Regions from separate parts of the Pseudoalteromonas sp. T1lg21 genome, predicted to be linked through region 1. Evidence: predicted binding sites of a transcription regulator. Region 1 holds the regulator's gene; each other region holds the start of a gene.
What was found. The regulator sigma-54, encoded in region 1, starts transcription at its own class of promoters, with help from an activator protein. The targets are predictions, from matches to a motif close to GTTGGCACGNNNNTNGNNT.
Positions count from the first base shown of each region.

Region 1 (7,448 bases):
TGGGTTAACCCGCCAGCATTTCCACTTGAAACCGAAGAAATGGATGGCGTATTTGGTTTGCCTTATCAGCGCATTCCGCACCCAAGTTACGGTGATGAAAAAATCCCAGCCTATGAAATGATTAAAACCTCGGTGAACATCATGCGTGGTTGCTTTGGTGGTTGTTCTTTCTGTTCGATTACAGAACACGAAGGACGCATTATTCAAAGCCGTTCTGAGCAATCAATTATTGATGAAATTGAGCAAATTCGTGACAAGGTGCCGGGATTTACAGGTGTTATCTCTGACTTAGGCGGACCGACAGCGAATATGTATAAGTTACGCTGTAAGAGCAAAAAGGCAGAGAGCACGTGTCGTCGTTTATCATGTGTTTATCCTGATATCTGTAAGCATATGGACACGGATCACACTCCAACCATTGAGCTTTATAAAAAAGCCCGTGATGTAAAAGGTGTGAAGAAAATTTTGATCGCGTCTGGCGTACGCTATGACTTAGCCGTTGAAGATCCACGCTACGTTAAAGAGTTGGTTACCCATCACGTAGGCGGGTACTTAAAAATTGCCCCTGAGCATACTGAAGATGGACCATTATCTAAGATGATGAAGCCGGGCATGGGTGCTTACGATAAGTTTAAAGAGCTATTTGATAAATACTCAAAAGAAGCGGGTAAAAAGCAGTATTTGATCCCGTATTTTATTTCTGCTCACCCAGGAACAAAAGACGAAGACATGGTGAACATGGCGCTGTGGCTAAAGGCTCATGACTTTAAACTTGATCAAGTACAAAACTTTTATCCATCGCCGATGGCTAATGCAACAACGATTTATCACACAGAGATGAACTCGTTGCGCAATATTAAAAACAATACTGAACAAGTGCCAGTACCAAAAGGTGCGCGTCAGCGTCGCTTACATAAAGCGATTTTACGCTACCACGATCCAGCTGGCTGGCCGATGATCCGCGAAGCGCTGAAAAAGATGGGCAAAGCAAACCTCATTGGTAAAGGGCCAAACTGCTTGGTACCTGAAGAAGGCCGTAATGAAAAAGCGGCGCAGGGGAAAGGTGGAAAAGGCCGTGCGGCACTGACGCGTCACACCGGGTTTAGCCAATTTAAAAAGGCCAATACGAAACCTAGAGTGGGTAAAAATAAGCAGCGCGCAAAGTAAATAGAAACAAATACGGCCCTTAAAGGGCCGTTTTTATTTATACCAATTCGCTTAATTAAGTATTATTGCGAATTGGTATTAGATCAATAACCAAGTCGCGGTGCCTAAAAAGGCAAAGATACCAACAATATCAGTGACGGTTGTCAGCACCACGCTCCCTGCAAGGGCTGGGTCTATTTTCATTTTTTTGAGGATTAGCGGAATACTCGCACCTGCAATACCGGCAGCGACAAGGTTCATAAACATTGCAAACGCTAAGACCGCACCGAGCTTAAAGTCCCATTGCCATAGAGCAACCACGCCAGCAATTAAGACTGACCAAATAACACCATTAAGCGCACCAATTGCTAGCTCTTTAAGTAGTAAGAAGCGTTGGTTAGTTTGGTTGATATGACCTACGGCTATACCACGAATAACCAGTGTCAGGGTTTGGCTGCCCGCAACACCTCCCATTGAAGGGACGATACCGTTTAGCACCGCCAAAATAGGTAAAATTGCTAAGGTGTTTTCAAAAAAGCTTGCCACAATGGCTGCTAGCAATGCGGTTAATAAGTTAACACCAAGCCAAATAGAGCGACGCTGCGAACTTTTTAGTACTGGCGCAAAGGTATCTTCTTCGTCGTCTAGACCCGCGAGGCTTAGCATGCTGTGCTCTGCATCTTCACGGATTACGTCAACGATATCATCGATGGTAATACGACCAAGCAAGTGGGCGTTATCATCAACAACAGGGGCTGAAATCCAGTTGTGTCGTTCGAACAGTTGCGCGACATCACTTTCATCCATCGAAATTGGAATTGACTCACAATCTTCATCCATTAAGTCTCTGACAATTTTATCGGATGAATTAGTGAGTAGGGTGGTTAACGAGAGCGCCCCTAAAAAGCAATTATGCTTATCTACCACGTACAGATCATCAGTGCCCTCTGGTAATTCGCCCCTTAAGCGTAAATAGCGTAGTACTACATCGAGGGTAACATCTGGACGAATGGTGACCGTATCGCTGTTCATCAAGGCACCAGCTGAGCGCTCTTGATAAGAAAGTGCTTGCGTTGCCCTTTCTCTATCTTGCGAGTCCATCGCGCTAACTACGTCTTGGTATACAGTATCAGGAAGACTACGTAGGACTTCACCTAAGTCATCGTCGTCCATGTCTTCTGTAGCTGCAGCGATGTGCTCAGGCTCCATCTGGGCAATAATGCCAAGACGTACATCTTCAGACAGTTCTTCTAGAACATCACCGCGGACATCTGGGTCAACCAGTTGCCAAAGCATACGACGAATTTTATGAGGAGAAGATTCAAGTAAAAGGGCTGTATCACAAGGCGCCGTTTTAGCTAACATACCGCGCACTTGAACAAATTGACCACTATTGAGTGACTTGGTCACTTGTTTGAGTTGTTGTAGTGGGTAATCTTGTTCAAAGGCTTCTGGCATTGGCGTCCTTACAACTGAAAAAAGTTTAAATAGGCTAAGCAAATACAGCATAGTTGCTTTGTGGTGTATTTGCAGAGATATCGTCGCACTGCGATAAATTTATTAAGAGTTTTGTAATTTAGAGAAGCGAGCGATATAAAAGTAGGATATTTAAAGGGAATTTTAAATATCCGAATTAAGTTTACCGTAAACCCCGAAGGCTTAGCAAATGCTATTCTTGCTCGTGAAAGCGTTGCGCAATTAATTCGCCAATTGCCGTTAATGCGGCATCAGCATCCGGGCCTTCGCATACAACGCGAACTTCTTTACCTTGGCTGCTTTCAAGTAGCATTAACGCTAACACGCTGTCGCCTTCGGCTTCTTTATCGTCTTGATAAAGCGTAATTTTGGCATCAAATTGCAGCGCTAATTGCGCCAAAACAGTGGCAGCACGAGCATGTAAACCAAGTTTATTTTGAATTAAAAAAGTATCTTCAGCGTGCATTCTAGGTGCCTAATTAAATGTCTTGTTCACGGTGACGAATTTTTACATTGGCATGGCTTTTCGCAAAGCTTTCACCAATTGTTTGCGCTAAATAAACAGAGCGGTGTTGGCCACCGGTACAACCAATTGCAATAGTTAGGTAACTGCGGTTATTGCGCTCTAAATGTGGCAACCATGTTTGCACAAAGGTCTGTATTTGCCATGTGAACTTTTGCACTATGCTGTGGCTCGCAAGATAATCTTTTACTGGTTGATCAAGGCCTGTTAGCGGCTTTAAATCTGGCTCCCAGTGTGGATTAGGTAAAAAGCGTGCATCAAATACGTAGTCAGCTTCTTTTGGTATACCGTGCTTAAAGCCAAACGACATAAAGGTGATAATCAGCTTTTTATCTTTTTTACCTAAGATCTTTTCGCGAATTGATTCAGCTAACTGATGAACACTCAAATCAGTGGTATCAATCATAAAATCAGCACGAGTGATCAGTACATCGAGCAAGATTTTTTCTTGTTTAATAGCAAGATCGAGTGGCAAAGAATCAATCGATAATGGATGTAAGCGGCGTGTTTCTGAAAAGCGCTTTATCAGGGTTTGATCATCACTATCTAAGTAAAATAGCGTTGGGTTTGCAAACCCTGGTAGGTATTCAAGAATATCGTTAAATTCTTGCTGCTCTTTCGGTAAGTTACGTACGTCGATACTGACTGCTATTTTATCGTAATTATCAGATACGCTACGTACGAGTGAAGGCAGCAAATTCACTGGAATATTATCAACGCAATAATAGCCTAAGTCTTCAAGTACTCGTAAAGCGACCGATTTACCTGAGCCTGAGCGACCGCTGATAATGATTAATTCCATTTATGCCTCTGCTGATATGACCTGAAACAGTTGCTGATCGGTTGTAGCACTGCGTAACTGTTTACAAAATTCTTTATCTTTAAGTCTATCAGCAATTGTTGATAAGGTCTTTAGGTGAAGCTGACAGTCACCATCTGGTACGATGAGTGCCACAAATATATCAACCGGGCGGTTATCAATAGCATCAAAATTGATGGGTGATTCACTCACTATGATAAACGCATGGGGTTCATCGGCACCGCTCATTCGACCATGGGGAATAGCAATACCGCGACCGATGCCGGTGCTGCCTAGTTTTTCTCGGTTGAGCAAAGCATCTAGGATATCTTGTTGCGATAAATGAGGAAGCTGCTGGTGGGCCAGTTCGCTGATATATTCAAGAATTCTTTTTTTGCTATTAAAAAGGACCGCAGCTTTGCTGCAGTCCTGGTTAGTAAGTGAACTTAGTTTCATAATTTAATGTCGAGCTAATTTCTCTTTGTGTTTAATGACTTGGCGATCAAGCTTATCGATCAGTGAGTCAATGGCTGCGTACATATCTTGATGTTCTGTCGAAGCGAACAATTCGCCTCCGTTTACATGTAAAGTTGCTTCTGCTTTTTGGCTTAATTTTTCTACATCTAGAATGACATGAACATTATTTATATGGTCAAAATGCCTTTCTAGTTTCGCAAACTTGGTGTTTACATAGTCTCTTAATGAATCAGTGATTTCTACATGACGACCAGTTAAATTTAGTTGCATAAGCATTTTTCCTTCTATGTAAAACGTCTAAATCAAACTCTTGCGCTGATTAGACGGAGGTATTGCTAGAGACTCACGATATTTTGCAATTGTACGTCTAGCTACTTTAATTCCTTGCTCAGCCAATATATCTGCAATTTTACTATCACTCAATGGTTTAGCTGAGTTTTCTGCGGCCACTAACTTCTTGATTAAAGCGCGTATTGCCGTAGAAGAACACTCACCACCATTTTCGGTGCTGACATGGCTTGAGAAGAAATATTTCAACTCAAAAATACCCCTCGGGGTATGCATATATTTTTGCGTTGTTACACGTGAAATTGTCGATTCATGCATTTCGACCATTTCAGCAACATCATTTAGCACCATCGGCTTCATCGCTTCAGGGCCGTGCTCAAAGAAAGCTTGTTGTTGTTGAACGATACAGTTGGTTACTTTTAATAACGTATCGTTACGGCTTTCTAAGCTCTTAATAAACCACTTTGCCTCTTGTAAGTGAGAGCGAATAAATTGGCTGTCGCTACTCGATTTTACTGAGCGAGACATAGCCGCATATTGGCTGTTTACTCTAATCTTTGGCATACAATCTGGGTTTAACTCAACCACCCAGCGACCTTTTACTTTTTTCACTGATACATCAGGTATAACGTACTCAGATTCTTCGCGTACTATGCTATCCGCAGGCTTAGGATTTAAGCTGTGAATAAGCGTCATCACTTCTTTAAGCTCATTTTCTTTAAGCTTAGTCTTTTTCATCAAAGTGCGATAGTCGCGACTCGCTAATAATTCGATATGCTCAGATAAAACCATTTTAGTTTCAGCTAAATATGGTGTGCTAGCGTCAAATTGACGAAGCTGAATACACAGGCATTCTTGTAAACTGCGCGCGCCAATACCAACAGGATCGAATAATTGTATTCTTTTTAAGACCGCTTCAACTTCATCAAGTTCGATTTCTTCTTCATCGTTATTTTGATTAAAGCTTTCGACAATATCTTCACAGCTGATCGTTAAAATACCTGAGTCGTCTATGGCTTCTACTATGGCTACGGCAATCGCTTCGTCAGTTGGGCTAAATGGCGTGAGCTGTAATTGCCACATTAGGTATTCTTGTAGGGTTTCAGTTGATGCGCCTTGGTAAATAGACTCATCTTCAGGCATAGGTCCTGATGATGTTGATGGGGCAGCACTCATGTACTCGTCCCACGTGACGTCCATTGCTAAGTCATCACTTACGGTGTCTTTATTGAGGGCGTCACTGCTTTCTTGCTCGTATTCGCTAGGTGCTTCTTCTGCAGACGCGCTTAGTTGCATATCGTCAGATTCAGCTTTTTGCTCATTCTTACCGATACTTTCTTCGTTGTAATCAGCCTCTTCCACTTCAAGTAGGGGATTACTATCAAGCGCTTCTTGAATTTCTTGCTGGAGATCCAATGTACTGAGCTGCAACAAACGAATCGCTTGTTGCAGTTGTGGAGTCATTGTAAGTTGCTGGCCCATGCGCAGCTGTAATGATTGCCTCATGTATCCCTAACAATCCTTTTTAAGTTATCGATGACTGTGCTGTGACAGTTAAAAAATTATCGATTTATTGTCATTGTTATAAGTCTAGCAGATGCTCTAGTCGGTGGCGTAATGGTTACAGCCTGAATTGCTCGCCTAGATATACATCACGTACAGTTTGGTCAGCTAATACGTGCTCAGGTGTGCCTGATGCAATTAGCTCCCCATGAGAAACAATGTAGGCTTTTTCACAAACATCAAGGGTTTCTCTAACATTATGGTCAGTAATGAGTACCCCAATACCGCGGTTTTTTAGGTGCTCAATAATTTTCTTTATATCTAACACTGAAATTGGATCAACACCAGCAAAAGGCTCATCTAAAAGGATAAATTTAGGATTTGCGGCTAATGCGCGAGCAATTTCAACGCGGCGACGTTCGCCACCTGACAGCGCCATACCTTGGCTGTCACGGATATGTTGAATGCTAAATTCGTCGAGTAAGCTGTTTAGCGTTTCTTCGCGGGTGGTTTTATTTAGATCTTTACGGGTTTCTAAAATTGCCATCAAGTTTTGATAAACCGTCAACTTTCTAAAAATTGACGACTCTTGCGGCAGATAACCAATACCTAAACGTGCGCGGCTATGCATTGGTAAAAGCGTAATGTCGTTATCATCAATGCTGATTTTACCTTTGTCGCTAGGTACTAAGCCTACAATCATATAGAAGGTTGTCGTTTTACCTGCGCCATTTGGACCAAGTAAACCAACAATGCTGCCAGCTTCAACTTCAAGGCCTACATTTTTAACCACTTGGCGGCCTTTGTAGCTCTTAGCTAAAAGCTCTGCTTTTAATGTGCTCATGGTTGGCCTTTGTTATCTTTTTTGTTTTCAACTGGAACGAGGATCGTGTGTACGCGATCTGTTGAGTTTTCGTCTTTTTCTGCGCTGATCAGCTGTTGAGCCATATCGTAGGTAATGCTTTTGGCCGTTACTTTTTGACCCGATTGAGTGACTTCAGCTTCGCCATTGAGTGTTAAGAAGCGTTTCGCAACATCGTAACGTACTTCTTGTGCACTGGCGCTCATTACGGTGCCATCAGCTTGCTTTTCTTCGAAATAAGCAGGATTACCTGTCGCGATAATTAATTCGACAGTGCCTTCGGTGTCTCCACCGTGTGCTTCAAGACGCTCAGCTGTAATACGACGATTACCATGCACGATCTCTACGTTACCTTCGAATATGCCAACGCCATC
Region 1 is NZ_PQBX01000001.1:80,804-88,251, forward strand. It holds gene C2M25_RS00395 (YgiQ family radical SAM protein) at 1-1,167, shown strand, start outside; gene mgtE (magnesium transporter) at 1,246-2,604, opposite strand; gene C2M25_RS00405 (HPr family phosphocarrier protein) at 2,816-3,088, opposite strand; gene rapZ (RNase adapter RapZ) at 3,102-3,947, opposite strand; gene ptsN (PTS IIA-like nitrogen regulatory protein PtsN) at 3,948-4,400, opposite strand; gene hpf (ribosome hibernation promoting factor) at 4,404-4,691, opposite strand; gene C2M25_RS00425 (RNA polymerase factor sigma-54) at 4,719-6,215, opposite strand; gene lptB (LPS export ABC transporter ATP-binding protein) at 6,331-7,056, opposite strand; gene lptA (lipopolysaccharide transport periplasmic protein LptA) at 7,053-7,448, opposite strand, start outside.

Region 2 (7,448 bases), on a different contig from region 1:
GAAGAGTTACGTAACCGCCTAATGACAGACCCTCATTCACCAAGCCACTACCGTGTAATCGGTATTCTTTCAAACATGCCAGAATTCTATCAGGCGTTTGATGTGAAAGAAGGCGACAAAATGTATATCAAACCAGAAGATCGCGTAAAAATCTGGTAATTGATTATCGATTTAAAAAAGGCTCTGAGTGAATGCTCAGAGCCTTTTTTGTTTTAGGAGCTGTCAGCTTTCAGTCGACATTTGATGTAGGCGTGAAATTTATTTCGCGCGATGTGTTTGTATTGAGTGGTGTTTAAGACGCGCCAAGCAAGCGTGACGCCTACGATTGATGTAGGCGTGAAATTTATTTCGCGCGATGTATTTGTATTGTGTGGTGTTTAAGACGCGCCAAGCAAGCGTGACGCCTACGATTGATGTAGGCGTGAAATTTATTTCGCGCGATGTTTTTGTATTGAGTGGTGTTTAAGACGCGCCAAGCAAGCGTGACGCATACGATTGATGTAGGCGCGAAATTTATTTCGCGCGATGTGTTTGTATTGTGTGGTGTTTAAGACGCGCCAAGCAAGCGTGACGCCTACGATTGATGTAGGCGTGAAATTTATTTCGCGCGATGTTTTTATATTGAGTGGTGTTTAAGACGCGCCAAGCAAGCGTGACGCATACGATTGATGTAGGCGTGAAATTTATTTCGCGCGATGGTTATGTATTGAGTGGTGTTTAAGACGCGCCAAGCAAGCGTGACGCCTACGATTGATGTAGGCGTGAAATTTATTTCGCGCGATATTTTTGTATTGCGAGGTTCAAGCATTTTTGGTGTAAATTGGCTAGGTGCATTATTTAGTTCTAAGATCAGGTTTTACCTTCAGGATTGATAGGTTTATGTTTTCGTCAAGGAAGAGACTTAAAGGGCGTACCTCACATTCAAATTGCTATTATTCAGTAACTCTTTGTTGTGAGAATCGAGTACCTATATTTGCCAACTACCAATATGCAGTTGATGCTGCTAAAGCAATTTACTATTTAGAAGATAAAGTAGAGACAATCTGCTTTGTCCTCATGCCTGACCATTTACATTGGGTATTTCAACTTCGCCCTCAGCAAAACTTATCAACAGTAATTAAGCTGTATAAAAGCAAGGTATCCATGTCTATTCGTAAGAGAAAAGGGCGGAAAGTCGTGGTTTGGCAAAGTAACTTTTATGATCATCAAATCAGAGATGAAAATGACCTAATACATCAAGCTCGATATCTAGTCGCAAACCCTCTACGCGCAAAATTAGTTAAGCACGTTGGCGATTACCCGTTTTGGAATTGTATTTGGTTGTAGGCGTGAATTTTATTTCACGCGGTGGTTGCGTGTTGTGTGGTGTTTAAGACGCGCCAAGCAAGCGTGACGCCTACGATTGATGTAGGCGTGAAATTTATTTCGCGCGTTGGTTTTGTGTTGTGTGATGTTTAAGACGCGCCAAGCAAGCGTGACGCCTACGGTTGCGGTAGGCGTGAAATTTATTTCGCGCGAAGAAATTAAACCATAATCGCATCTTTAAGATACTGGAATAACTCTTTGTAAGCTTTGGCAGGCTTTTCTGCTTGCACTTCTTTTGCGGCGCTACGCACTAATTGGCGCATTTTTTGGCGTTCAAGAGAAGGGTATTGATCAATTGTTGAATTGATCAGGTCGTCACCTTGTTTGATCAAATCATCACGCAGCATTTCAATCTTGTTCAACAAAACATCCGCTTGGTTGTTTTTGTTAAGCATGATGTCGATCATCGCTTGAATTTCATCAACGTTTTCTGTGGTACGTAATACTTTTGCTATGTAGTTTAGGTTACGACGATATGCATCGCTTTTGTCACTCACCTTATCAGAAACAACAAGGGCTTCTTTTAAATCGTGATTGAGTGGTAAACGATCGCGTTGCTTTTTCGGCATTTTCGCGATTTCAGCACCCAGACCATGATATTGCATGGCTTCACGTTTTAATTCGCTTTTTGATACGTAAATAATTTCTTCTTCGATAAGTGGCTTTTTCTTCTTCGCCATAAGGATGCTCATTCAGTAAACTTAACTATTCGCTATTATACGTCATTTAGTTAATGATTAATATTAGCTGATGCAGGTCTCGCAGTGTGATAGCATTCGTTACACTATAAAAAAATATCAGAACCTAGGACACACAAGATGAAAGATCCTATTTATCAACACATTTCTGAAGTGAAAGACGCAGTAAGCGAAGTGCTTGAGCATGCAAAAAAGCTCGGTGCAACAGCAGCAGAAGCGGCGATGTCGAGCACATCAGGTTTGTCTGTCAGCACGCGTATGGGCGAAGTTGAAACAATAGAGTTTAACCAGGACGGTGGCTTAGGTATCAGTGTTTATGTGGGTAATAACAAAGGTTCTGCTTCAACGGCAGACCTAAACCCTAAAACATTACGTACAGTGGTCGAAAAAGCCATTGATATTGCTAAGTTCACTTCTGACGACCCATTTAACGGTATCGCTGATAAAGAGTTGCTTGAGTTTGCACCGCTTGATTTAGATTTATACCACCCGTGGGAAGTAAGCCCAGAGCAAGGTATTGAGCTTTGTCATCAAGCAGAGCAGGCGGCATTAAACGCTGATGAGCGTATTGTAAATTCAGACGGTGCGAGTTTTTCTTCTCACCAAGGTCTACGTGTTTATGGTAACAGCCATGGCATGATTGCAGGTTACCCACGTACGCGTCATAGCATTAGCACTATGGTGATTGGTAAAGATGGCGAGCAAATGCAGCGCGATTCAGCCTATACCGTAGCGCGCCATAAAGATGATTTAAATGACGCTGCAAAAGTGGGTCTTGAAGCCGCAACCGAAACCTTAGCTAAGCTTAATAGCCAAAAGCTAGGTACTATGAAAGTGCCTGTAATCTTTAGAGCAGATATTGCTAACTCATTGTTTGGCCATTTAGTGTCGGCGATTGGTGGTGGCGCGCTTTATCGTAAATCGAGCTTCTTGCTTGATAGCTTAGGGACTAAAGTATTTAGCGATTGCGTGAATATCTCTGAGCGCCCGCATTTATTAAGAGGTTTAGCGTCTTCGCCGTTTGATGCTGAAGGTTTAAAAACTGTAGACCGTGAAATTATTCAAGGTGGTGAGCTGCAAACTTATCTATTAGCTAGCTACGCGGCACGCAAACTATCGATGACACCAACAGGTCATGCTGGTGGTATTCATAACTGGCTAGTTGAACAAACTCATGCCGATTTAAAAGCGCTATTAAAAACTATGGGCACAGGTTTATTAGTAACTGAGCTTATGGGCCAAGGTGTGAACACCGTAACCGGTGATTACTCACGTGGCGCAGCTGGCTTCTGGGTTGAAAATGGTGAAATCCAATACCCAGTCAGTGAAATCACGATTGCTGGTAACTTAAAAGACATGTTTAAAGCGGTAGTAGGCTTAGGTGGCGACATCGAGCGTCGCGGTGGTATTCAAACAGGCTCTGTATTGATTGAACAAATGCAGGTTGCAGGTAGTTGATTCATCAATAACTACTCAATTTTTAAAGCCTCACGTTTGTGGGGCTTTTTTATTTGAAAAAACGCTTTACCTAAACTTAACTTGAGGTTTTATCTTGGTGGCAGTTTAAAAATAAAAAGGAAAACTACCATGTATTTAGAGCACGTAAACCTTGTTGTAAGTAATGTTGATGCCATGCTGCACTTTTATAAAGCCGCATTCCCACATTGGCGTGTGCGTAGCCAAGGTGATAGCACATGGTCAGGCAAACCGCGTAAATGGCTGCACTTTGGTGATGATTACCAATACCTTGCATTAAGCGATAACGGTGAAGCTGAAAACCGTGATTTAGCCGGTCACCAAGTGGGCCTGGCTCATTTTGCCTATGTGACAAACGACATTAATGCTGTAGTTGAGCGTCTGGTTTCAGCTGGTTATGAAATTGATAAACACGGCCCAGAAAACCCATATCGTAAAAATGTATATTTCATCGACCCCGCAGGCTTTGAAGTTGAGTTTGTAGAGTATTTTAGTGATATCCCGAGTGAGAGGAATAATGACCAGTGAAGCTTTAAGCCATAAGCTGTAAGTTTTAAGTTGAACAGTGTTGTTTGTGGGTCTTTACCAAAGGCCTGCCTCGTAGGAGGTACTTTAGTGCCGAAAATTTAAGGAGCCATCAGCTTTCAGTTGTCAGTTTTGAGCCGAGCTGTGTTGTTTATGGGTCAGACATAGGTTGATGGAATAGCGTTGTATGTAAGACGCGCCAAGCAAGCGTGACGCCTACGGTTGATGTAGGCGTGAAATTTATTTCGCGCGTTATCTTATTATATTGCACGATGTAAAACTGCGGCTACGATAACTAGCACCTAGCACCTAGCACCTAGCACCTTTACTGCACCTTATTCATTTCTTTCCAACTGGCTTTTAGGCTGTTGGCAAAGCTGATGAACTTTTCTTTCATGGTGCGTTTTACTTTGATCTCAACTGAGCCTAGCCATACATTACCTTCAATGGTGATGGTTGGGCCTTGGCCTTTATTTAAGGCAACTGATTTGTTTTCTACGCTGCCAATCACACTAAATAGTTTAGATACCACATTGACATGTTCTGGCACGTAGATTTCGTCGCTACCTAAAATACAGTTCACATAAATGGTGACATGCTGATGTTGGAAAATCGCTTCGCTAAAGTCGAGTTCGATTGAACCTAAGCAGTTTGTAAGGTGAATTTCTTTTGGTACCACCCATTGGCCGCTACGCTCATTTGAACCCAAAATGCTTCGAAGCTGCAGGCTCTCGTTGTCGCTGCTATGGCTGTAGTGAGGTTTAAATTGCGCATGCTTTTGCGATTTGTAGTCAATATCTGCTTTCAGATCTAAATCAGCAACAAGCTCAACGAGTACTTCGTTGCTGGTGGCCGCCATTGCTTGGTCTAGGCGGCGTTCAAATGCTTCAGCTGAAATAACAGCATGACTGTAGTTATAAATGAGTTGATCAATAACTTCTTCTCTTACTTGATCGATTGGGCGATCTTCAAGTTTAACGGCCATGGTAGTTCCCTGTTGTGATTATCAAAGTGATTTTTCTGTTATTCGTTATGTGCAAAGCTTAGGCCAAAGTTTATTTCTTTATAAATCAGTTTGTTGTGTTTTTAGCTGAATTAGCAACTTCGTTAAATTAACCACAGATTAATAAAATCAGCAACTAAATGGTTATTTTTGCAACATTGTGAACATCTTACCGAGCAGCTTGTAAATCTTTACCGAAATGAATATAAATCACCGCTGAATAAGCTTTTAACTAACTGAAAAATATGAAATAAATAATTGGCATCATAGTCGCATTAGTAAAACTGTCTTTAATCAAAAGGAGAAAGATTATGAACACTTTTAACAAATCTATGATTGCCGCTTTAGTAATTGGTGCAACTAGCATGTCAGCTCAGGCAAGCAGCTGGGAAAATGAAAGTAAAGATGCTTGGATTGATGGTAAGGCAGAAACTGTGCTTCTTATGAACACAAACCTTAACAACTTTGATATCAACACTGATGTAACGAATGGCAAGGTTGTATTAACAGGTAAAGTTGATAGCGAATTAGATAAAGAGCTTGCTGAAGAGCTGGTTCTTAGCCTAGATGGCGTTAGCTCTGTAGATAACAAACTAACGGTTGTTAAAAACATGAAGGCTAAGAAGATGAAAGCAGATAAAGCTGATTCAGCCGAAAGCGATTTAACCGATGCAAAAATAAGTACTGTAATCACAACACGTTATTTATTTAACTCAGAAGTGGGTGGTACCGATATCGATGTTGATACCGACAACGGTGTAGTAACACTGAAAGGTACTGTTGAGTCTGATGCAGAAAAGCAATTAGCAATCAGCATTGCTGAAAATGCTGAAGATGTTCGCAAAGTAATCGATGAATTAACGATTGTCGCTGAATAATAGCAAGCCCTATATAGCCCAGCTTTGGCTGGGCTTATCTTTTTCAAGGAGTGAGTCATGGATTTAATACGTATTATTTTATCGGTTTTAATTCCACCTCTCGGCGTATTTTTACAGGTAGGTTTAGGTGCGCAGTTCTGGATTAATATTCTTTTAACCTTATTAGGGTACATTCCAGGTTTGATTCATGCTGTGTATATCATCGCTAAGCGATAATCACCGCATTAATTAGCAAGGATGGGTAATGGAGCACAGCAAGGAAGGGCTGTAGGAGTAACGGACGATAAACCGCAAGGAGTTTACAGTATGGACAATGTAGCTAAGCACAAAGGACAACAAGGAAGTAACAAGGCGTTATGGAGTAGCGCACAATGGCAACGCTTTATGGATAAAGTGAACGGAAATGACAGCAAGGAATAAGCTTAGGCTGGGAGCCAAACAGGATGAAGCTAGCGTAAGGAGGGGACTATATGGAACAAGTACAAACGCAACCAACACAAGGATTGACCGACAAAGGAGTTGCTTTATGGAACAAGCAACAGTGGCACGAATTTATGGAACACGCGAAAGCGGTTGCGCCACGATTAACAGGGAAGGCTGACGATAAAAACCCGATGTCATCTTCAGGTGACATCGGGTTTTTAACTACTTCAGCAATTTATCTTTATAACTTAAATTGATTAACAGTCTTATTTAAAGACGCAGCTAATTCATTCAAATCACGTGCTTCATCCGCCAATTCATGGGCATGATCCGCAGTGCTATTCACTAAGTGATTAATCGCTGCCAAGCTATTGTTGATATCTTCTGCAACCACAGTTTGCTGTTCTGTCGAAGTCGCAATTTGATGACTTTGATCTTGCACATTTGTCACTGATTGCGCGATATCTTGTAGAGCTTGCAATACAATTTGTGTTTGCTCAACTGAGCCTTCAGCACGTTCTTGACCTTGTTGCATCATGGTTGATGCTTGTTGAGCAATTTGCTGTAAACGGCTGATCATATTGCGAATATCATCAGTAGATTCTTGCGTTCTGCTTGCCAGTGAACGAACTTCGTCGGCAACAACTGCGAAGCCTCGGCCTTGCTCACCTGCACGGGCAGCTTCTATCGCCGCGTTTAGTGCGAGTAAGTTGGTTTGCTCAGCGATTGAGTTGATAACATCAACCACCGCGCCGATATTGCCACTTTCTTGCTCAAGACCCGCAACGACTTTAGATGCTTCACCGATGTGACTCGCCAGAGCGGTCATTACTGACTGAGCTTGAGTCGAGCGTTTAGTGCCATCTGCAGTAATAGTTTGTACTTCTTCAGCGGCATTATTAGTGTGCTGGGCATTACGCGAGATTTCCATCACCGTAGAAGCCATTTCGGTTACAGCCGCACTCACACTGTCAACTTGTTGCTTTTCTTGCTGAATTTCATCGTTCGTTTTTTGCGAAACAATTTTCAACTGACTCGCAGCTTGGCTTAGTTGCTCAGCCTGCGCGGCAGTATTAAGCA
Region 2 is NZ_PQBX01000080.1:2,362-9,809, forward strand. It holds gene C2M25_RS21040 (M13 family metallopeptidase) at 1-159, shown strand, start outside; gene C2M25_RS21045 (REP-associated tyrosine transposase) at 880-1,326, shown strand; gene yjgA (ribosome biogenesis factor YjgA) at 1,524-2,045, opposite strand; gene pmbA (metalloprotease PmbA) at 2,184-3,521, shown strand; gene C2M25_RS21060 (VOC family protein) at 3,651-4,067, shown strand; gene C2M25_RS21065 (LiaF domain-containing protein) at 4,390-5,049, opposite strand; gene C2M25_RS21070 (BON domain-containing protein) at 5,379-5,945, shown strand; gene C2M25_RS21075 (YqaE/Pmp3 family membrane protein) at 6,003-6,161, shown strand; gene C2M25_RS21085 (hypothetical protein) at 6,416-6,625, shown strand; gene C2M25_RS21090 (methyl-accepting chemotaxis protein) at 6,610-7,448, opposite strand, start outside.
Region 2: the regulator sigma-54 is predicted to act here: its motif matches at 5,325-5,343, upstream of C2M25_RS21070 (BON domain-containing protein).

Region 3 (7,448 bases), on a different contig from region 1:
TTGCCCATCACTATGGTTATCGTCGATGACATCATTAAATGACTGCTCGGGCAGCGTGGCGGGGGTAAAATCAAAACTACGAGAACTAGTTTGCTGAACTGGAGCCGCTTTTTGTTCTGAGTATTGTTTATAGGCTTTCCAAGCAAGGCCACCGACAGCAGCAAGCGCACCATATTTTACGGCTTTTTTACTGCTCTTTTTAGTTTTTCCGCCCATTAAGCTCGTTACTCCGCCGCCAGCAACGCCTCCTAAAAAACCACTCAGCGCACCTGATTTATTTAAATTACCCACTAACTTTTGTAAGTCTTTCATTGTTCTCTCCTTGCAGTTATGTGCCCAGACTAGGTGATTTAAAATGAAAAGGAAACGAGATTAATGTTACAAAACACATCAGCTAACAATTATCTGCTTTAGGTACTTATCTTTAGCTTGCTTAAAATACACCCAGTACTATAAGTTAGGGTTTCTGTTTAATTAATAATAAGGAAAAACTCATGGCAGATAATTACACACCACCTGAAGCAAGCCTTCAGATGGCATCTGAAAATAACTCAGGGCAGGGGAAGGTAGACGATTTACCCGAGGGCATTAAAGGCTTTAGTTGGGGCGCTTTCTTGCTAAGTTGGATTTGGGCAATTGGCAACAGCACTTGGATTGGCTTATTGGCCTTAGTGCCTTATGTTGGTTTTATTGTATCGGTGTATTTGGGCTTTAAAGGCCGAGAAATGGCATGGCAAAATAAACGTTGGGATAGCGTTGAGCATTTTCAACGAGTACAAAAACAATGGTCATTTTGGGGCGTATTGATCATTGGTGGCATATTTTTATTGGGTATTGTAGCGGCGATAGCTATCCCTGCTTACCAAGCCAATGTCTAACTTATAAATAGAGCGAAAAGCCAGTATTTACTGGCTTTTTTTATGCCTGAAATGGTCAAAATATGGGTTTAATTACTTACTGGGTTATTATGTTTTTCATTCTTTATTTTATGATAATCGTAAAATAAAGTTTGACAATCATAAATCCGCTGTGTACTTTTTAGACTATGAAAATACGAATCAATCTAGATATAGAATTGGCAAAGAACAAAATGCAGCTGAAAGAGCTATCTCAGCGCATTGATATTTCTATGACCAATTTATCATTGCTAAAAAACGGAAAAGTGAAAGCGATCCGCTTTAGTACCCTTGAAGCTATTTGTGAAGAGCTTAATTGCCAACCCGGCGATATTTTGGTGTACGAACGCGATAGCGAATAACTTTACAACGCAACAGGATTTTGGAGGGCATATGCTCAACCGTGACTATTTACTACCCGGCATAGCAGCAGGATTACTTGCTGTGATTTTTCCCATGTACTGGATCTCAGTTTTTGGCGAAACACTTGATGGCTTAGGAGAGGCGCTTAAGCTTGATTTACAAAGCTTAAACTTTTCAGACCTTGTGTTCGTGCTCATCGGTGCACTTGAAATTTACGTGTACCTGAGTTTACGCAAGGCACTAAAAGATATGTTCGATGTTGAAGGTGTACGCATACTGTTATGTGTGCTTGCGGTGCTGGTATTAGCTTTTCATGCCACTGTGTTATGCGATGTTTATCTTGCTGTTGCAGGTGATAAAGCATCGAATGATGTAATAGAAAGTATTTCAATTATTGCCATGGCGGTCTCTGCTGGGAGTTTAGGCTTGTATGCGTTAGTGGGTTTGATAACAGCCGCTTTATTACTGACAAAGCGCCATGGTATGTCATCGTTGCTAACGGTGTTTTCTATCCTAATGTTGCTGATGTGCATCTTACAGTTAACGGTGATTTTTGCTTATTTAAATGTGTTTTTATTCCCAGCAGCATTATTAATTTTAATGGTGTTCTTTATCAAAAAGCCTGAACAAATCGAAGTGATTTAACAACGCGTTGTAATACAAGGAATAGGGTATGAGCTGGTTTAAAACGATTTTGTTAACGCTATTTTTGTCATCTGTATGGGCTGCTACCTGCGTATATGGTGGTGTCAGTGGCTGGTTTTTAAAACCTATTGCCGAAACGGGCAACACTGAGCAGTTTATTGCAAACAGTCAGGCGCTGATTGCCAACAAACACGCAAACATCGCTTATGTTTTGATTGAAAATGGCCAAGTGTTTTTTCAAGATTACTCAAAAAGCAAAGATGAAATAACCGCCAATACTCTGTTCCCCGTGGCATCACTGAGTAAATTTATTACCGCCTATGGCGTGATGACTCTGGCTGAGCAACAACAAATTCGTTTAGAACGCGCGATTAATGAGCAACTGACGGGCTGGCAGTTACCTGAATCAGAGTTTGATAATCAAACTGTTAGCCTTGCTCATCTGTTATCTCATACTGCGGGGCTTGGTGATGGTTTAGGCTTTGCTGATATTGAGCTAAATGAAACCGTACCAAGCTTGCTTGAGTCACTAAACAAGCCGCTATCATCAACGGGTGTGCGTGAAATTAAAGTCACCAAGCCTGTGGGCGATTTTCAGTATTCTGGGGGCGGCTATTTGATGCTGGAGCTGCTGGTAGAAGAGAAAACGAATCAACGCTTTGCAACTTGGATGGCTGATAACGTCTTTAAGCCAGTTAATATGACTGATGCCAGTTACGATGTACTCACTGAGTTAGACAATATCGCACCTGCTTATGATAAAAGCGGGCAAGCTGCTTGGCATTTTCAATACGCATCGGCAGCGGCAACAGGCTTACTGGCAAGTAGCCATGACTTAATCGCTTTAGTGCAAGCATTAACATCACCTCAAACAGGGCAGTTAAGCCCGCAAATGATCAGTACCATGCGAGAGCCATTGGCTATTAGCTTAGGCGCACCAATTTGGGGGCTAGGTACCATGCTTTATGCGCCAACAGCATCGGGAGATTTTGTGTTTGGCCATGACGGCGCAAATGAACCTGCAATAAATAGCACGCTTCGTATTAACCCAGATAACAATGATGCAATTATCGTACTTAGTAGCGGCGGTGAACATATTGCATCAAAACTCGGGTATGAATGGACGCTTTGGCAAACCGGTTACCCCGACTTTTTAGCGTTTGATGTTGCCCTGCAAAGTGCTTTTATACCTTGCTTATTAGGCCTTGGCATCATCTTGATAGGTATGCTTGTGGTGCGCTTCAAAAAAGCGAAATAAGCAATTGATGTTAGGTTTAAATTATTTTTCTGCTTTACCCGGTAATTAGTAGCATTGTCATTGTTCATTAACGTGAACAGCTATAGTATTTGCTATACATTGATTATTCAGGGTAGGGCGCATGTTACGATTTTTTTCTATAGACCAAGGTGTGATCACAGAAACTGAGCCAGCTGCTGATACACCGCTTGTTACTTCTATTAAAAATGCCCACTGGATTGATACCATAAATCCGACCGAAGAAGAACGGCAAGCGCTGGCAAGCACGCTTAATATCACCTTACCCGGTGCTGATGATGTTGAAGAAATCGAGGCCTCTTCCCGTTGTTTTATCGACCATGAAGGCTTGCATGTGCATGCGCTTTTCATGTCACCAAATGAAGGGCGCTTTAATACGGTAACCGTGGCTTGTTTACTACAAGACAACTGCTTGCTGACAATCCGCGATGATGAACTAGCCGATTTTCGTCTTTTACGATTGCGTGCTCGGAAAGGGCAGGTAGCGTGTGATAATCCAAAGCAACTTTTGGTGACTTTATTTGACCAAAAAGTCGAAAACCACGCTGATATGCTTGAAGACATGCATCACCAGTTAGAAAAACTCAGTGCCTATGTACTTGAAGAGGATGACTCAGACTTAGAAGAAGCTGTTAGTCGAATTTCGCGCCTTGAAGATAATAACGGTAAAGTTCGTTTATGTTTGATGGATACGCGCCGGAATATCTCGTTTTTACTGCGCCATCTAGGAGCGCCGACAGAAGATCGCGAATCACTACGTGAAATTGTACTCGATATTGATACCCTTATGTCTCACTGTACATTTTTGTTTGATAAGGTGAATTTCTTAATGGACTCGACTCAGGGTTTTATTAACATCGAACAAAACCAAATTATAAAAACCTTCTCTATTGCCTCAGTGGTGTTTTTACCGCCGACCGTTGTCGCCAGTATCTATGGGATGAATTTTAACAGCATGCCTGAACTGCAATGGGCATGGGGTTACCCGTTTGCAATTGGCATTATGTTGCTGTCTGGCTTTGCACCTTACTTGTTCTTTAAACATAAAGGTTGGTTGTAACAAAGCATAAAAAAGCCCAGCAAATGCTGGGCAAGGGGTCTTCGGATAGACCTAGGGGGTTTAACCTTTCAATTCGCCGGTAGACGATTCGATATGTGCACGAACAAACCATTGGAATTGTTCTAAGTCAGCCAGTTGGCCGGTGATCATATCTTCAGAAACAGGGTCTAGCTCACCAAGCTTATCGATAGCTGCACGGTGGTCTTTATTAACACCATTATACACTTTATCAAGCGCTGTTAGGTGGTCAGTCACTAAGCCTTTACCAATTGAATAATCTTGCCAAGTACGGCGTTCTACAATTGATTGAGGTGTACCAACCGGTACGCCGCCCATGGTTGCGATACGCTCTGCAATCGTGTCAGTCATCTCTTGCACTGCGCTTACTTGTGGATCAAGCATTTCGTGTACACCAATAAAATTAGGGCCAACAACATTCCAATGAATGTGTTTTAAAGTGAGGTGTAAATCGATTAAAGCGACCATGCGCTGGTCTAGAATAGCAATCGTGTCCGCTGCAGCTTGGTCTTTAACACCAGGTGCTGTAAATTCTGCGACTTTTGATGATGAATTACTCATTACTCCTCCGAGATTATCTGTAAATTTCCTTTCGCTTTTAATCTAAAAAGCATGTGTAATTACATAGAAGCAAGCGTTGTGCCTGATAATCATAAAACTATAAAGTGTTGAATATAAATGGTTAATTTGATTTTTATCTTGGGCTGGAGTAGTTGTGGTTATGAGGGAGTATGAAAACTCTGCACACCTTCTGTAAAAAATTCAGTGTGCAGATACAAAGTTACGAGTTAAGAAAGTAATGCCGCCGCTAAACGAACAAAGTCTGATGAAGTTAGAATTCCCACTAGGTTGTTATCTTTATCAACCACCGGCATGCAGCCATGACGGTTTTCAACAAAAAACTTAGCAACTTCGTGTAGCGGTTGCTCTGGCGAGATACTGGTAAAATCGGTAGCCATAATATCAACTACTTTGGTTTGCTTTTCCTTGCGTTCAAGAGCGCTGGCGCTGTAATTAGCCATGATATTCATTACCTGAGCAATCATGATTTTTTGCGTTAACATGCCAACTAAACCACCGTGCTCATTGATCACTGGGATATGACGGACATTTTTCTCTTTCATTAGATTATGAGCATCATGCAGGGTATTTTGCGCGCTAATGGCGAATGGGTCTGGCGTCATCAAATCACTAACTAGGTGTGTCATGGCTACATCCTTACAATTAATCAAGTTGTGGTAAGTCTAGCGCTTATCGAGTTAATTGCACTTTAGTGAGATCAAAGTTTTAGTGATTAACCGTGCAAGTGCCAGCATTACTTTGCTGACAATAATGAAAGTCTAAATAATAGTGAGACTTAGCTGGGCGTTCACCTTTAGTGAGGTATTGATACATCAACTCGGCAGAAAGTCGGCCCATTTCAAAAGGGTTTTGACCAATATTGGCCGATGATAATCCTTGCTGTAATACTGCTAATTGCATTTGCTCAGTATCGGCAGAAACAATCACCACTTCTTGATTGGCAATACGTTGTTTATGTTTAGCAATCACGTTTGCATAGTTAGGGTTAAATTGAGCAAAACCGGCTACCGCTAGAAATAGTGGTGGATTTTCAAGGTTAAGCAGTTTGTCGAGTTGACCGAGTGACACCCCTCGCTTACCTAAGCTATATAAAGGGCAACGGTCAAATTCACTCCAGCCATTTTCACCGCTTAAACGTTTCTCTGTTTGCCCTGATAAGGCATAGCGAACGCCTTCAATACGCTTGTTTAAATTAGGCGTTGTTGAATGCCCTGATTGAATACACACTTGATTATTTGCCTTGTTGGTGAATTTTTTTAATTCGTTCCCCAAGGCCACACCATAATCAAAATTATTGGTACCCACATAAGCTAAACGGTACTGCTGATCTTCCTCAAGCAGATCAGAGTCAAAAGTGATCACTGGGATCTGGTTATCGTGTAACTTTTTTAATGCTCTTTCAACAAGGTAATTGGAATCTGTGGTTGCGATTAATAAACCACTAATATTATTTCTGCGAACAAGATCGGTGATCACTAATACTTGCGTGCGAATATCTTGAAAATCTTTGGGGCCGTCGTAAATACATTCAAAATCGAGATGCTGTTTTGCAAATTGCTCACAGCCTTTAAAAGCTTGCTGATAAAAGCTATCGTTTTTAGTTTTACCCACAACAGCCACCACATATTTAGCCTGAATTGGTAGGGAAAAAAACCAAAAACTGGCGCACAAAAACACCCAGTTTAATTTAAAATTTAATAATACTTTTAAAGACATAGCACTATATATTGCAAGTTAAGTATAAGCACGAGCTAATTATAGTGGCAGAGTTCGAATTTACAAGATTGATAGAAAGGTATTTGTTTTCGTAGTATCCCTAGTTATTTATTCCTTGTTTTGGCTGTTGGTTTCTATGCGATTACGACCATTATTCTTCGCTGCATAAACAGCTTTGTCTGCGCGGTTTACTAAGCTTTCAAAGCTGTCATTTGGTTGCCAATTGGTTAAACCAAAGCTAGCAGTAACCGATATACGATGTTCTCGATAAGCTATTTGACTGGTTTCAAATGTTTTACGTAGGCCCTCTAAAAATTGCTTAGCCGAGCTGATGTCGGTAGCAAAGAACAACAGTAAAAATTCTTCACCACCAAGGCGGCAACATAAGTCACCTTTATTTAAATGGTGTTTCATTAGATCAGAGAACACTTCGAGGACTAGGTCACCGCCATCGTGACCATAGCTATCATTAATCCGTTTGAAGTAATCAATATCAACAACGCAGGCAAATAAACTAGATGTTTGGCTAGGACTGAATAGCTGCTGCTGTTCAATAATGAATTGCAGTCCGCGGCGATTGTAGAGCCCGGTAAGCGGATCTTTTAGAGACAATTCCAAATAACGCTTTTTTTCATCCACTAACAGAGTTGTGATGAGACCGAGTCCAGTCATAACAAACACGGTTGCATGGGCAATGACGGTTAACGAATACAAGGTCGCTAAGTTATGTTCATGGGTAATAATACTTAGCTGCGAAATAGGCACTAAAAGAAGAATACATTGCGCCATCGATAACACAGTGTTGCCAATATTCTTTTCACATACAGCGCGTTTAGTGGTGAAGTAAATAAGTGCGGGTAACACGCTTAATGTAAAACAAGCTTCAACAAGG
Region 3 is NZ_PQBX01000056.1:311,407-318,854, reverse strand. It holds gene C2M25_RS11740 (tellurite resistance TerB family protein) at 1-312, opposite strand, end outside; gene C2M25_RS11735 (hypothetical protein) at 495-878, shown strand; gene C2M25_RS11730 (helix-turn-helix domain-containing protein) at 1,046-1,258, shown strand; gene C2M25_RS11725 (hypothetical protein) at 1,290-1,904, shown strand; gene C2M25_RS11720 (serine hydrolase domain-containing protein) at 1,933-3,162, shown strand; gene corA (magnesium/cobalt transporter CorA) at 3,284-4,240, shown strand; gene dps (DNA starvation/stationary phase protection protein Dps) at 4,301-4,819, opposite strand; gene C2M25_RS11705 (CBS domain-containing protein) at 5,047-5,466, opposite strand; gene C2M25_RS11700 (substrate-binding domain-containing protein) at 5,546-6,451, opposite strand; gene C2M25_RS11695 (GGDEF domain-containing protein) at 6,665-7,448, opposite strand, start outside.
Region 3: the regulator sigma-54 is predicted to act here: its motif matches at 4,887-4,905, upstream of dps (DNA starvation/stationary phase protection protein Dps).

Region 4 (7,448 bases), on a different contig from region 1:
CCAAGCAAGCGGTCAACAAGCTCACGTAAACGGTCTGCTTGTTCAATGATTAATTCGGCACATTGATCTCGTTCTTGCTGATCAACCTCATACTGCAATAATTGCGCCGCTCCGCGAATTCCACCTAAAGGATTTTTAATTTCATGTGCTAAACCACGAATTAAATTACGTGCAGCTTGATATTGGTGCATTTGATTAGAGGCTTGATCGTGGCGAATTTCATCGTCCATTTGACGACATTCGAACAGAATATAATTGTCATCGTTGTTACTAATTCTGCGCGTACTAATGGTTAATTTCGCGTGGCGAGAATCAACGAACACCACGTCAGCCCTGTGCTGGTGGCAATCGACACCATCGAATAACGAATATTGGGCAATGCGTTTTAAGTCTATTGAGTGGTAATTAAATAGGTTATCGAACGGTTGGTTGATAATGCGTTTTGGACCTAAACCTAAAAGCTCACTGGCGCTATCGTTTGCATAAACCAGCTTAAAATCTCGGTCGAGTAAAATGACGGCAGTACTTAAATTTTTCCAAATACTGTCGAGTAATTCAGAATTAAAGTGTGTTTCACTGAGCATGATTGCACCATTTTAGTGCGTTGCGATTAAGTGCAGCTTAGCATACTCTTTTTACATTAAGAGACGTTATATCGAAAATTTTAGTTTCCGCCATAAATCGATGTTCTATGCATAAAAAAGGTGCTGACTGGGCTAACCGAAACGAGTTTATTATTCGCATCATAAAGTTTGGCTTGTAATGTGTGTTCACCTCGCTCGACCTCTCTTAGTGCAAAGGTCGTGCTATTACTTGGTGCACCATGGGCTGAGCCATCAAATAAAAGTTGTACTTTAAAGCCATTTTCGAAGCGAGGGCTAATGCGTGCAGTAACGTACACAGAGCCGGTATTTTCTCTTACGGTTGCTTCATTTGCTGGTGATGAAATACTGACGTTAAATTTGACTGGCATTGCGCTTGGGGCGCTATCAAGTATGCTGGTGTCGGTAGCTGGCATGGTCAGGTTTTGGGTGTTCATCTTTACTTCTGTCGCACCAGGTCGTGGTGTATCAGAAAATACTAAAACGCCGTTCTTATCTTTCCAAGAATAGACTTTTTGCGCTGCGCCATAGCTAAAAAAGCTTAGAAAAATCAGCGATAGTACCAATAAAGTTGTGCTTTTCACCCTGCAACCCTGCATTTTTTAATCTAACTAAAACTGTAGAGTAGAACCCGCTCAATTACCATTAAAAAAGCCCGCGGAGCGGGCTTGAGAACACACATTTATTATCTTTAGATAATTCTGCTACAGCGTATTACACGCTGTAGTACATTTCGAACTCAACTGGGTGAGTTGTCATGTTAAGTTTTTCAACTTCTTTGCCTTTTAGCGCGATGTAAGCATCGATTAGGTCATCAGTGAACACGCCGCCAGCTTTTAAGAACTCACGGTCAGCGTCAAGTGATGCTAGTGCTTCAGATAAAGAAGATGCAACTTGTGGGATCTCAGCTGCTTCTTCAGCAGGTAGATCGTATAAGTCTTTGTCCATTGCATCGCCAGGGTGGATCTTGTTTTTGATACCGTCAAGGCCAGCCATAAGCATTGCAGAGAACGCTAAGTATGGGTTAGCTGTTGGATCAGGGAAACGTACTTCGATACGACGTGCTTTAGCAGACGGTACCACTGGAATACGGATTGAAGCAGAACGGTTACGTGCAGAGTATGCAAGCATTACTGGTGCTTCGAAGCCAGGTACTAGGCGTTTGTATGAGTTAGTTGACGCGTTAGCGAATGCGTTGATTGCTTTAGCGTGCTTGATGATACCACCAATGTAGTAAAGTGCTTCTTCAGAAAGACCAGCGTACTTGTCACCAGCGAAGATGTTCACGCCATCTTTACCTAGTGATTGGTGACAGTGCATACCAGAACCGTTATCACCAACGATTGGCTTAGGCATGAAAGTCGCTGTTTTACCATATAAGTGAGCCATGTTATGGATAACATATTTCATCTCTTGGATTTCGTCAGCTTTTAATACCATTGTATTGAAGCGAGTTGCGATCTCATTTTGACCCGCAGTTGCTACTTCGTGGTGGTGAGCTTCTACAACTTGACCAAGTTCTTCAAGAACTAAACAAGTCGCTGAACGCCAATCTTGTGATGAATCAACAGGTGAACACGGGAAGTAACCGCCTTTAACACCTGGACGGTGACCTTTGTTGCCACCTTCGTAGTCTTTATCAGAGTTCCATGAAGCTTCGATGTCATCGATTTTGTACATTGAACCAGACATGTCTGATTTGTATTTAACGTCGTCAAATAGGAAGAACTCTGGCTCTGGACCAAATAAAACAGTGTCAGCAATACCAGTAGAACGCATGTACTCTTCAGCGCGTTTTGCAACAGAACGTGGGTCACGCTCGTAACCTTGAAGTGTTGAAGGTTCAACTACGTCACAACGGATGATTAGTGTTGCTTCTTCAGAAAATGGGTCCATTTTCGCAGACTCAGGAACAGGCATTAATACCATGTCTGATTCGTTGATACCTTTCCAACCAGCAATTGAAGAGCCGTCGAACATTTTTCCGTCTTCAAAAAAGTCTTCATTAACTTGATGATGAGGAATAGAAACATGCTGTTCTTTACCTTTAGTATCAGTAAAGCGTAAATCAATGAACTTAACGTCATTTTCTTTGATAAAATCTAAAACCGATTGTGACATGTGTCCTCCAATTGTTGGGTTTTATTTTTGCTGCATTATTGCTTTTGACTTATATAAGCTGGTTTCGTGCCATGTTTTTAACGCATTGTTTAGCCTTGTAAAAAGTAAACGCCTTCTGGTTTTGTTAACTTTTTTTGCACTAATTTGGTGCGTAAAAAGATCATTCTGGTGCGTAAAAAGTGCGACTGCGATTTGCACAATAATTGCGCATGCCAATTTGTCTGTTGTAAACACGATTTAGTGCCAAAATATGGTTCAAAAACTAAAATTTCGCCAGTTTTGAGTTCAGATTCACTTTAATTTTCATAAATTTGTCATTTATAAAACAGATACTTATAAAAAGCCTGAAGAAAGTTTATAAATTTATATTGGATAAACTTTCATCCATGCCATTATTAAGGGATAATATGCGCCCTTTTAAATCCTATGCTGGGACATCTGGTGAAAATGCAGGTGAGTGCGTAGATCTTGCAGGATCAATGAGATTCAATTTCTCTGAGAAAAAATATGAGCATCGAAAAGTTAAGAAATATAGCGATTATCGCCCACGTTGACCACGGTAAAACAACTCTGGTTGATAAACTGCTTGAGCAATCAGGCACATTAGAAACGCGCGGCGGTAACGAAGAGCGCGTAATGGACTCAAACGACATTGAGAAAGAGCGTGGTATTACCATTTTAGCTAAGAACACTGCTATCTCTTGGAACGACTACCATATCAATATCGTAGACACCCCAGGACACGCCGACTTCGGTGGTGAAGTAGAACGCGTACTTTCGATGGCTGACTCAGTATTACTACTTGTTGATGCTCAAGAAGGTCCAATGCCGCAAACGCGTTTCGTAACGCAAAAAGCATTCGCACAAGGTTTAACGCCGATTGTTGTAATCAACAAAATCGACAAACCAGGTGCACGTCCTGACTGGGTTATGGACCAAGTTTTCGACTTATTCGATAACCTAGGTGCAACTGACGAACAGTTAGACTTTAAAGTAATCTATGCATCAGCTATCAACGGCTGGGCAACAATGGATTTAGACGAGCCATCAGATAACATGGAACCAATGTTCCAGATGATCGTTGACGAAGTATCTCCACCGGATGCAGATCCTGAAGGTGCTTTCCAAATGCAAATTTCTCAGCTTGACTACAACTCATACATCGGTGTTATCGGTGTAGGTCGTATCAAGCGTGGTACTGTTCGTCCTAACCAACAGGTTACTGTTGTAAGCGCAGACGGTACTAAGCGTAACGGTAAAGTTGGCCAAGTAATGAGTTACTTAGGTCTTGAGCGTCATGAAGCAGAATCTGCTGGCGCGGGTGACATCATTGCAATCACAGGTCTTGGTGAGCTGAAAATCTCAGACACTATCTGTGATGTAAATACCGTTGAAGCATTACCACCGCTAAGCGTTGATGAGCCTACAGTAACAATGACGTTCTCTGTAAACACATCACCATTTGCTGGTAAAGAAGGTAAATTCGTAACTTCACGTAACATCCTTGAGCGTTTACAAGCTGAGCTTGTTCACAACGTTGCATTACGTGTTGAAGAAACTGACAACCCAGATAGCTTCCGTGTTTCAGGTCGTGGTGAGTTACACTTAGGTATCTTAATCGAGAACATGCGTCGTGAAGGTTACGAGCTTGCTGTATCTCGTCCACAAGTAATCCTTCGTGAAGTTGATGGTCAAAAAGAAGAGCCATACGAAACACTTACAATCGACTGTCAAGAAGAGCACCAAGGTTCTATCATGGAACAAATTGGTCTTCGTAAGGGTGAGCTAACTGACATGTCTCCAGATGGTAAAGGCCGTATTCGTATGGACTTTATGATCCCAAGCCGTGGCTTAATTGGTTTCCAAACTGAATTCATGACATTAACGTCAGGTTCTGGTCTTCTTTACCATACGTTCGATCACTACGGTCCGTACAAAGGCGGTACTATCGGTGCTCGTAAGAACGGCGTAATGATTGCTAACGCAACAGGTAAAGCACTGACTAACGCATTATTCAACCTTCAAGATCGTGGTAAGTTATTCATCGGTCACGGTGTTGAAGTTTACGAAGGTATGGTTATCGGTATCCACAGCCGTGATAACGACCTAACAGTAAACGCGCTTAAAGGTAAGCAGTTAACAAACGTACGTGCGTCTGGTACAGACGAAGCGCAAACGTTAACGCCACCACTAAACTACACGCTTGAGCAAGCGATTGAGTTCATCGATGATGACGAGTTAGTAGAAGTAACACCTGAGAGCATTCGTATTCGTAAACGTCACTTAACTGAAAGTGAGCGTAAACGTGCGAGCCGTGCAGCTAAAGACTAATAACGTCTTTCGCTTCGAAAAATGAGAACCGCCGTATTGAAAAATACGGCGGTTTTTTGTTTTAGCTTTCAAAAGAACGAGAGGTCAGATATTAGACATCAGTCGTTAGTTGATCGAGAGAGGCATTATTTTCGCAGTAGCAGAACGAAACCATCATGCTCAAGTTTAAACGGGGTTTAGTTTGCGCTAGAAGCGAGAAGCTAAGAGCTAGCTCTTATGCTAACTCACTTCTAACATGCTTCAAGTAGGCCTGTAGGCTTTCTTGCCATAGCACTAAGGCTTCGGTTAATGATTCTTTCAAAGGCTTGTTGTCGAGTAGCTTACGCTCAATTTTCTTGAGCTCTAGACCATAACGGTTAAAGCCTAGTTGTAAAGCGGTGCTAGCTTGGCGGTGCAAAAGTTTAATACACTGATCTTTATCGTCTTCAACGAGTTGTTGACAGCGAATGAGTTTGTTCCTTGCAGAGAGTACAAATTCATTGTAAATCGATGAGACTTCATCTTCACTGAATGAGCTGACAAGTGTGGCAGCGGCTGTTTCATCATAGAGTGTATCGCGCAGCTCAACGGCAATACTCGCAGCCTGATTGCTTTGTGAGTCACTGAGTGCTTGGCGCAGTTTTTGTTGCTTTATTGGTTTGCCAACAATGTCTTTAATACCAAGTGCTAAGTACTCTTTTATTTCATCAGGACTAAGACTCGCGGTAAACGCTAACACCGGGGTTCGTTGGTTTAAATGGTCGATGGTTTTGAGCTTTTTCAACACTTCTTGACCAGTAAGGTCTGGTAAGTTCATATCCAATAGCACCACATCAAAGTGATGCTTCTGCATCAGTTCAATGGCGCTAGTTCCGTCTTTTGCAAGCTTGATTTTGTGCTCGTCATCGGCCATAAATTCAATGGCAATTTTCTGATTTAAATCGAGATCTTCAACTAATAACACGTCCAGGCCAGTAACATAATCTTTTGATTGGTGGCGCTGCTCAACGAGGCTGAGCTCACCAATCGCAAGAGAGATATCAAAACTGAAAGTACTGCCTTTGTTTAGCTCACTTTCAATATTGAGTTTGCTGCCTAATTTATCTAATAAACGGCTAGTAATCGCTAAGCCAAGGCCTGTTCCGCCTTTTTCTTTACCTGCACTACTTTGTACATAAGGTTCTGTAAGGTAGGCAATTTCTTCATCTTCAATACCTGGGCCTGAGTCGATTACACTAACACGAACAAGGTGATCTAATTGCCCTTCGTTGAGCAGTTTCACATGAATTTTTACTGCGCCATGGTCAGTAAATTTAATCGCATTACCCACTAAGTTAATAATAACTTGTCTGAGCTTTTGTTGGTCGCAGTAATAACATGCTTGATCGGGCAAGTTGTATATAAGTTCAAACTTTAAGTGTTTTTGCTCTGCTAAAGGACTAAGCAAAAGGCAGAGGTTATTGAGCCAGGTTTTAAACTCGACGTCTTCTTCGTAGAGCGCTTCATCACGCTGATCTAGGCTGGCGTAGTCGAGTACTTTATCGACCAGCAAGTTGAGTGACTCAGCTGAATTAATTATTGCTTCGCAATAAGGCTTATCTCGTGGATCACTCGATTGGTTCATGATTAGCTGTGCACTACCTAAAATGCCATTTAACGGTGTGCGTATTTCATGGCTGATAGTTGATAAGAATAAGCCACGAATTTCTAAGTCTTTGTGTGCTTTTTCAGCTAACTGATTAAGGTTTTGCTCGCGGCGTTCATTACATAATAGTGCCATACCGGTTGCATAAAACATCGGCGCAATAACACCATTTATAAATAAAGTGATACTAAACCAATTTGCAGAGAGTAGATTAGCTGTTGTGACATCTCCCATCATTAAGGTTCTGCCTGTAAATATCGCCAGAATAATGCTGAGAATTAAGATGTAGACAATACTGCCATTGGGGTAACTTTTACGGCCATTTCGAATGAATAATGCCATTAAAAACAACGCTTCAATTATATGCTGGAGATCTGAAACCAAAATTCGACTACGTAACTCGGCGCTATCAGTGGCAAGGTAAACCATGGTCATCGCGAGCACCACCGTGATCGCAACAAAGGTTTTAAAACCGACGCATTTGGCATTTAAAAATTGGCATATCGCGAGTACATGAATAATGGATGCACTAAAGAGTAGGGTGTTTGCGATAGCAACACTAGCAATATTATTGATATGGCCATGCAGTGCAAAACTCATTACCGATGCAAACATCACTAAAGGGTAGAAAATATAGAGTAAGGTGCCCGGAGTATTATTATTGGTTCGCCATGTAAGGTAATTAAGAAGGGTCATCACTGCCATCATGGCAGCAGTGGCATAATATAAAGTGGCTGAGTCGAGCATTGTATTTCCGGTGTTTTGCAATC
Region 4 is NZ_PQBX01000041.1:201,202-208,649, forward strand. It holds gene glnL (nitrogen regulation protein NR(II)) at 1-584, opposite strand, end outside; gene C2M25_RS10145 (DUF4124 domain-containing protein) at 665-1,186, opposite strand; gene glnA (glutamate--ammonia ligase) at 1,317-2,723, opposite strand; gene typA (translational GTPase TypA) at 3,231-5,054, shown strand; gene C2M25_RS10165 (ATP-binding protein) at 5,269-7,425, opposite strand.
Region 4: the regulator sigma-54 is predicted to act here: its motif matches at 2,779-2,797, upstream of glnA (glutamate--ammonia ligase).